3 regions of the Bacillus sp. T-10(2022) genome follow, and region 1 is predicted to be linked to each of the others. Evidence: riboswitches for the same ligand, from Rfam matches in the RefSeq annotation. Region 1 holds a riboswitch; each other region holds the start of a gene.
The links. A riboswitch is a leader RNA that binds a small molecule or an ion and turns the genes downstream of it on or off. The one in region 1 is predicted to bind cyclic di-AMP.
Positions count from the first base shown of each region.

Region 1 (2,275 bases):
ATGAAAAATTAAAATGATGATAGGTAAAAAAATCAAAACAGGCCAAACCTGAGTAAATTTGGTTAAAAAGAATATCATCGTGACGATAAAGCTAATTATGGCACCAATTGAATTAATGGTTAATTTCATCATCCAGCCTTTTGGCTTTTCGCGAACCCATTTAACAATCATGCCAGTCTGGGACAACGTAAATGGAATGAATACCCCTACCGCATAAAGCGGAATGAGATTTTCTGTATGTCCTTCAAATGCGACTATCAAGATGATGGATGCAAGTCCCAGTATGATGATTCCATTGGAATACCCTAATCGGTCCCCTCTGATCGTAAACGCCCTTGGTATGAATTTATCCTTTGCCAGGTTCACCGCAAGCAGAGGGAAAGCCGAATAGCCAGTATTGGCCGCAAGTATCAAGATCAAGGCAGTCGTACCTTGAATGAAGAAATACATGAAATTCCGTCCAAAGATCTCTTCAGCAATCTGGGAGACGACCGTTACCTCTGCGCTCGGAACAATGCTTAGATAATAGGCTAAGAATACAATTCCCGAAAATAATACAGCTAGCAATGAACCCATCGCTATTAAAGTTTTCGCAGCATTATTCGGGGCTGGATCTTTAAAGTTCGGGATTGCATTGGAAATCGCTTCGACTCCTGTCAATGCTGAGCTTCCTGATGCAAATGCCCTTAGCAGTATAAATAAACTGATGCCCGCGACCGGAGTCCCGATTGATGCATGCAATTCCGGTGAAACTCCTCCCGTCAAAATCTTGTAAATTCCAACACCAATCAAGATGAACAATGCTAAAACGAATAGGTACACCGGATAGGCCAAAACAGAGGCCGACTCCGTAACCCCCCGAAGGTTCAGGATTGTAAGTAGAATCACGAAAATGATGGCTATGACCACATTATATGAATGCAGGCCGGGAAAAGCGGACGTGATTGCATCCGTACCTGCAGAAACACTAACAGCCACAGTTAATATATAATCGACCAGCAAAGATCCTCCGGCTATCAGCCCTGGATTGACACCTAAATTGTTTTTTGAAACTACATATGCCCCCCCGCCATGCGGATAAGCGAAAATGATTTGTCTATAGGACAAAATCAAAGCAGTTAACAGGATCAATACTCCGATCGCGATAGGGATTGAATACCAGAATGCTGCAGCACCGACCGTGATCAGAACGATCAATATTTGCTCCGGTCCATATGCAACCGAAGACAAAGCATCAGAAGATAATATCGCCAAAGCCTTTGTTTTGTTAAGCTTTTGTTCACCAAGTGCATTTGACTTTAAAGGTCTCCCTATCAAGAACCTTTTTATAGAAGATAACATCAAGAATTCACCACCATAGTTAATTTATAAGTTTATGTTGCCCAGCTGTAGCAAAAAACAAGACGAAACACAAAAATGCCTACAAGTCATAGCTAAATAGACCTGTAGACATTAATTTTTTTGTCTAACAAGCTCCACCTTCCTTCTCATATAACGCTTACGAGGTTAGCTGTCGGATTCGGACCTAAGAGTAGCCCTACCTTTTAAAAAGGATTCACCCCTTGGATTGTAAACAATCCCAATAACGGGTCCCCCGCACCATAAGGTTTAAGCGATTTAGAAATATGAAACTGTTGATTATCATACTCCCGTGAAATGGAAAAGTAAATGAAAATTTTGCTCAAAAATAAAATATTATTTGTAAGTGAGGTTTTGTTCTTGACGTATAGAACATAAGTCTTCCAAACTCATGGATTTGAAGGAAGGATAAGAGGTAAATAAACGGTTAAAAAGAAAATAATCAAGGAGTCAATGAACAAAAGGTGGTCCGAAAGGGTAAAATGATCAGCCACATGGAGATGCCGAGGCGAAATTAAACAGATCTGCCCCAGCTTGGATAGTCATTAATTCCCGTCCAATCGGGGGCATTATTCAACTGATCCACCCTATTAGTTCCTTCCTTCTTGAATTGGTCTCAAATTGCTTTTTTTAAAGACAAAGTATTTCTGGCCAAGATAGTTAAGTACTGTATAACAGATTGTTCCTATCAGCACAGCCACATTTTGTTGTATGGATAAAGAAACGGATCCTTCCAGTGATTCTGCAATGGCTTGGCCTATAGAATAAGCGGCGGAATAACAAATCAGGATGACGCAAAAGAAACGGGCAACTCCTCGCCGCCATTCTATGTCGCTTTTAAAAGTAAAAGTCCTGTTCAAAAGAAAACTCGTTACAGCTCCCGTGCCATTGCCGAAAAAGGTTGAGACCCAGTAAG
Region 1 is NZ_CP113518.1:4,692,546-4,694,820, forward strand. It holds gene OSJ91_RS23135 (APC family permease) at 1-1,341, opposite strand, end outside; cyclic di-AMP (ydaO/yuaA leader) riboswitch at 1,480-1,625, opposite strand; gene OSJ91_RS23140 (GtrA family protein) at 1,950-2,275, opposite strand, start outside.

Region 2 (2,275 bases), 1.2 Mb from region 1:
GTTCAATTGAGGGTCAGTCCGGTGCGATCATGTCGACGAGTGAGGCTGATGGTGTAGTTAAAAATATCAATAAAAACCTGAATAACCCCATTATATCCATTGTTTCGACAAATATGGCAATTGAAGGGGATTTCACCGAAGAGGAAATGAAAAAGGCTGAAGTGGGCATGACTATAAAAGCAAGTTCCTCTGATTCAAAAACGGCATTGAAAGGGAAGATAGGCCGCATCCATTCCTATCCCGCTGAAGAGCCGTCATTAAAAAAAGATAACAGATTTCCATTTCAGGCACTAATCGAATCGGAAGGTGAAGAAACGGAAGCTTTGTTGGTGGGATCCAAAGTGAACCTTACTGTAATAACCAATGAGAAAGCAGGTGTACCCTCCATTCCTATAGAGGCGGTACAATACCATAAACAGCCTTATGTTTACAAATTGACTAAAAAAGGCTATGTGGATAAACATTACATTACAAAAGGGCTTAAGGCTGAAGGGATGCAAGAAATCATAAAGGGACCGTCGGTGGGTGACGTCATCCTAATGGAGCCGGATGTGGCGAAGAACCATTCTTATTTTATTACCCCAATCCAATTTGAAAAAGTGAAAGCGGCAACTTATAAAAAATTCACCTCTAGGGAAAAAGTAAGATATCTGTTGCTTGGCATTTTGGAAAAATAACCGCTTCTTACATCAAGAGAGGTGATGTCAAATTAGTTCTTAATTATATATCAATATAACTTATATGATTAAAAATCGGGAAGAGTAATTATAGATACAATAGTCTTTAATGCAGAATATTCAGACATATTTAAAGATTTTTTCTAGAACTAATGCGAATTAATATTTACAGATTATCATTTTTAGTATAATATTTTATTATAAGTTAACTCGCTTAATCTTATTCCAAGAACGGGGGACCCATTTTTGTGGATTTTATCCGCTAGGGGTGAATTCAGAAATGAAAGGGCATTTGTGTTTCCAATTCCTAACCCGACAGCTAACCTCGTCAGCGTCTTTAAGGGAACATGTGTGAATATTCACGCCAATAAGAAATCGACACATGAAGTGTCTTTTTTTTCGGCGTAAAGACAGAGTTTTTCAAAAAAAGAAAAATTACTTTCTTTTTATTAGTATCTTGTTTCCCTTACCGAGACAAAAATGTTTTTGCATCAAAGACTTTATGGAAGGTGAGGAAAGTAAATGAAGAAATTTAAATTAAGTTTAGCTAGCCAAATTTTTATTGGTTTAATTCTAGGGATTATCGTTGGTGCCATTTTTTATGGTAATGAGTCGGCCCAAAGCTTTTTACAGCCATTCGGAGACATTTTCCTACGAATGATTAAAATGATCGTAGTGCCGATCATCGTATCCAGCCTTATCGTTGCAGTTGCCGGTGTAGGTGATTTGAAAGCGGTAGGTAAACTAGGTGCTAAATCATTATCATACTTTGTTGTTGTAACTATGATAGCGATTGCTGTTGGTTTAATTTCAGCGAATATTATCCAGCCTGGTGCTGGTGTGAATATGGATAAACTGGAACAAACTGATATCTCCACATATGTTGATACAGCAGAAACTAAGCAGCATGAATCGTTCGTAGATACACTCGTGCACATCGTACCATCCAATCCAGTTAAAGCAATGGTAGAAGGCGATATGCTAGCGATCATTTTCTTCTCCGTGTTGTTTGGACTTAGTATTGCGGCCATCGGTGAAAAAGGTAAACCAGTATTCCGTTTCTTCCAAGGTGTAGCTGAAGGAATGTTCTACCTGACTAACATGGTCATGAAATTCGCTCCTATCGGTGTATTTGCATTAATCGGTGTGACTATCTCCAAGTTCGGTTTGGAATCTTTAATTCCGTTAGGAAAGTTAGCGCTTTCTGTTTACGGAACAATGATTTTCTTTGTAATTGTCATCCTGGGTCTTATTGCAAAATTTGTAGGATTCAATATCTTTACATTGATTAAACTTCTAAAAGAAGAATTGATTCTTGCTTTCTCTACTGCAAGTTCTGAAGCGGTTCTTCCGAAAATCATGGAAAAAATGGAGAAAGCGGGATGTCCGAAACATATTGCTACATTTGTTATCCCGACTGGATACTCTTTTAACCTTGATGGTTCTACATTATACCAAGCGTTAGCAGCTATCTTCATTGCTCAAATGTACGGAATCGATTTAAGCGTGTATGAGCAAATTACGCTGATGCTAGTGTTAATGATCACATCCAAAGGGATTGCTGGTGTACCAGGTGTATCTTTCGTAGTTCTTTTAGC
Region 2 is NZ_CP113518.1:287,924-290,198, forward strand. It holds gene OSJ91_RS01445 (efflux RND transporter periplasmic adaptor subunit) at 1-677, shown strand, start outside; cyclic di-AMP (ydaO/yuaA leader) riboswitch at 879-1,026, shown strand; gene OSJ91_RS01450 (cation:dicarboxylate symporter family transporter) at 1,200-2,275, shown strand, end outside.
Region 2: it holds a riboswitch for cyclic di-AMP, as region 1 does, so the genes downstream of both, OSJ91_RS01450 (cation:dicarboxylate symporter family transporter) here and OSJ91_RS23135 (APC family permease) in region 1, are expected to answer to the same signal.

Region 3 (2,275 bases), 1.7 Mb from region 1:
CGTTCAAGGCTCTTTTGGAAAGTGGTCATTTCATTTACTTTTCTCCTCTTTACGCCTACTTAATTACTAAATTTTAACATTAATGTTTTTATAATGTAAATAACGCAAAAAAACTCATTCAAAATAAATGAGTTTAAAAGCAAAACAAGATATGGATTTTTCGCTCAGCGTTCCGGATAGAACACAGGAATACATAATTGAATACCGCTAATGAATGTTGGATTCAGTTGATTTACCTTAGGGAAAACAATTTTAAAAACGGATTCTTTTTCTTATCCGTTATCCTTAACTCATTCATGATGATTTGATCCTCATGATCGGCTATCCATTTCCTAAGTGCATCTTTATCCTGGCATTGTGTTAAATATGTTTGGCCACCCTTGCCTGTAGCATTAATAACATATCTATTGAACGTCTTCTCCATAATTGCCCGCCTTTTTAATAAAATGTATTGAATTTAAATAATAATGTACTGCTTTTACCTTTATCTTTTACAAAAGAAACATAATATATATGTTACAAATTTTGATTCGCAATAGCATGTTTTGTTTGAAACTATTGAATAAAGTACATCGATGCCGGTTATCATAATTGGATTAATCGAACCTATCATAATGTGCTAACTAATATTTGTCAATACGTTTTCTAAATGTAAATAAAACGTAAATTTTCAGTTTTGTTAAAGAAATATTTTTTTACGATTTAGGGGTTTACAACTGCTAAATGATGGGAGTAGAATACGTTTATCAATTTAATGCATTTCGGCCAAAACTCATGGAAAATGAGTACGGAGGACCCAATCATTTGGGGTTAATTCTGCCTTGCAGAAGGGATGAGATCAGCTCTTTCGCCATCCTACCCGTCAGCTAACTTCGTCGGCTAAAGCGAAGGAGGTCATAAGACCGCCTATTTCGGGAGCTTATTTTGCACGCTTTTTGTGACAAAACAGCAGTTCGAGGTTTTTCGCAGGTCTTTTTATTATGCCTTTAAAAAGATTCGAAAAGCAGATTGATGATTGAAATGTCATACAGTTTTACACAATTTTTTTATGGGTAGGGATGATCATTTGAGAATGACAAAATTGGATCCGCCAAAAATACTTGTACTCGGCTTTGCCATCCTGATACTTATTGGGGCCTATTTATTGACCCTGCCGATTTCCACAGAAAATGGAAATGGTCTTTCTTTTCTGGATGCTTTATTCACCTCGACTTCAGCTACATGTGTAACAGGACTGGTCGTAGTGGATACGGGATCGACCTTCACCACTTTTGGTGAGTTGGTCATCCTAACATTGATTCAGGTAGGCGGCTTAGGGTTCATGACATTTGCGACGTTTTTCTTTTTATTATTAGGCAAAAAGATTTCTTTAAAAGGCAGGTTACTCTTGCAGGAGTCCTTAAATAATCTATCCATGGCAGGTGTAGTCAGGTTAGTGAAACGGCTTTTAATTTTCACGGCCATCATTGAGGGCATGGGTGCCCTTATTTTATCGATTCGCTTTTCTTTTGACATGCCAATCGGCAAGGCGATCTATTACGGTGTTTTTCATTCCATCTCGAATTTCAATAATGCCGGCTTTGATTTAATGGGGGAATTCAGGAGTTTGACCCCTTATGTATCGGATCCATTCGTAACCCTTACCGTCGCCTTCCTCATCACGTTTGGCGGGATAGGCTTTATCGTGATGAATGAAATATACGAATATCGGAATACACATCGTTTATCCGTACATACGAAGATAGTTCTGACGACTAGCTTGACCCTTACGATTGCCGGCGCGATTATAATCTTTTTATTCGAGTTTGGTAACCCAAAGACATTGCAGCCTTTATCTTTCATGGGTAAAACGCTGTCGTCTTTATTTCAATCGGTATCACCACGGACGGCAGGCTCCAACACGCTGAATATCCCTGATTTAACTCAGCCTACATTACTGCTCATCATTTTCTTGATGTTCGTTGGGGCATCACCCGGATCGACTGGCGGCGGGATTAAAACGACTACATTGGCGACGCTTGTCGGAACGGTTTGGTCACAGATCAAAGGTAAGGGTGATGTGGTATTGTTCCGCCACCGCATCGTGAGTGAAACGATTTTTAAAGCATTATCCGTCACATTCATTGGTGTATTCGTGGTTTCAATCATCTCCATTCTGCTGACCATCACTGAAAGCGGAACTGACTTCTTGATGATTTTGTTCGAAGCCACTTCAGCTTTCGCCACCGTGGGACTTTCAATGGGTTTGACCCCAGAATTATCACCGGTTGGCCGG
Region 3 is NZ_CP113518.1:746,778-749,052, reverse strand. It holds gene OSJ91_RS03585 (hypothetical protein) at 233-424, opposite strand; cyclic di-AMP (ydaO/yuaA leader) riboswitch at 754-896, shown strand; gene OSJ91_RS03580 (TrkH family potassium uptake protein) at 1,073-2,275, shown strand, end outside.
Region 3: it holds a riboswitch for cyclic di-AMP, as region 1 does, so the genes downstream of both, OSJ91_RS03580 (TrkH family potassium uptake protein) here and OSJ91_RS23135 (APC family permease) in region 1, are expected to answer to the same signal.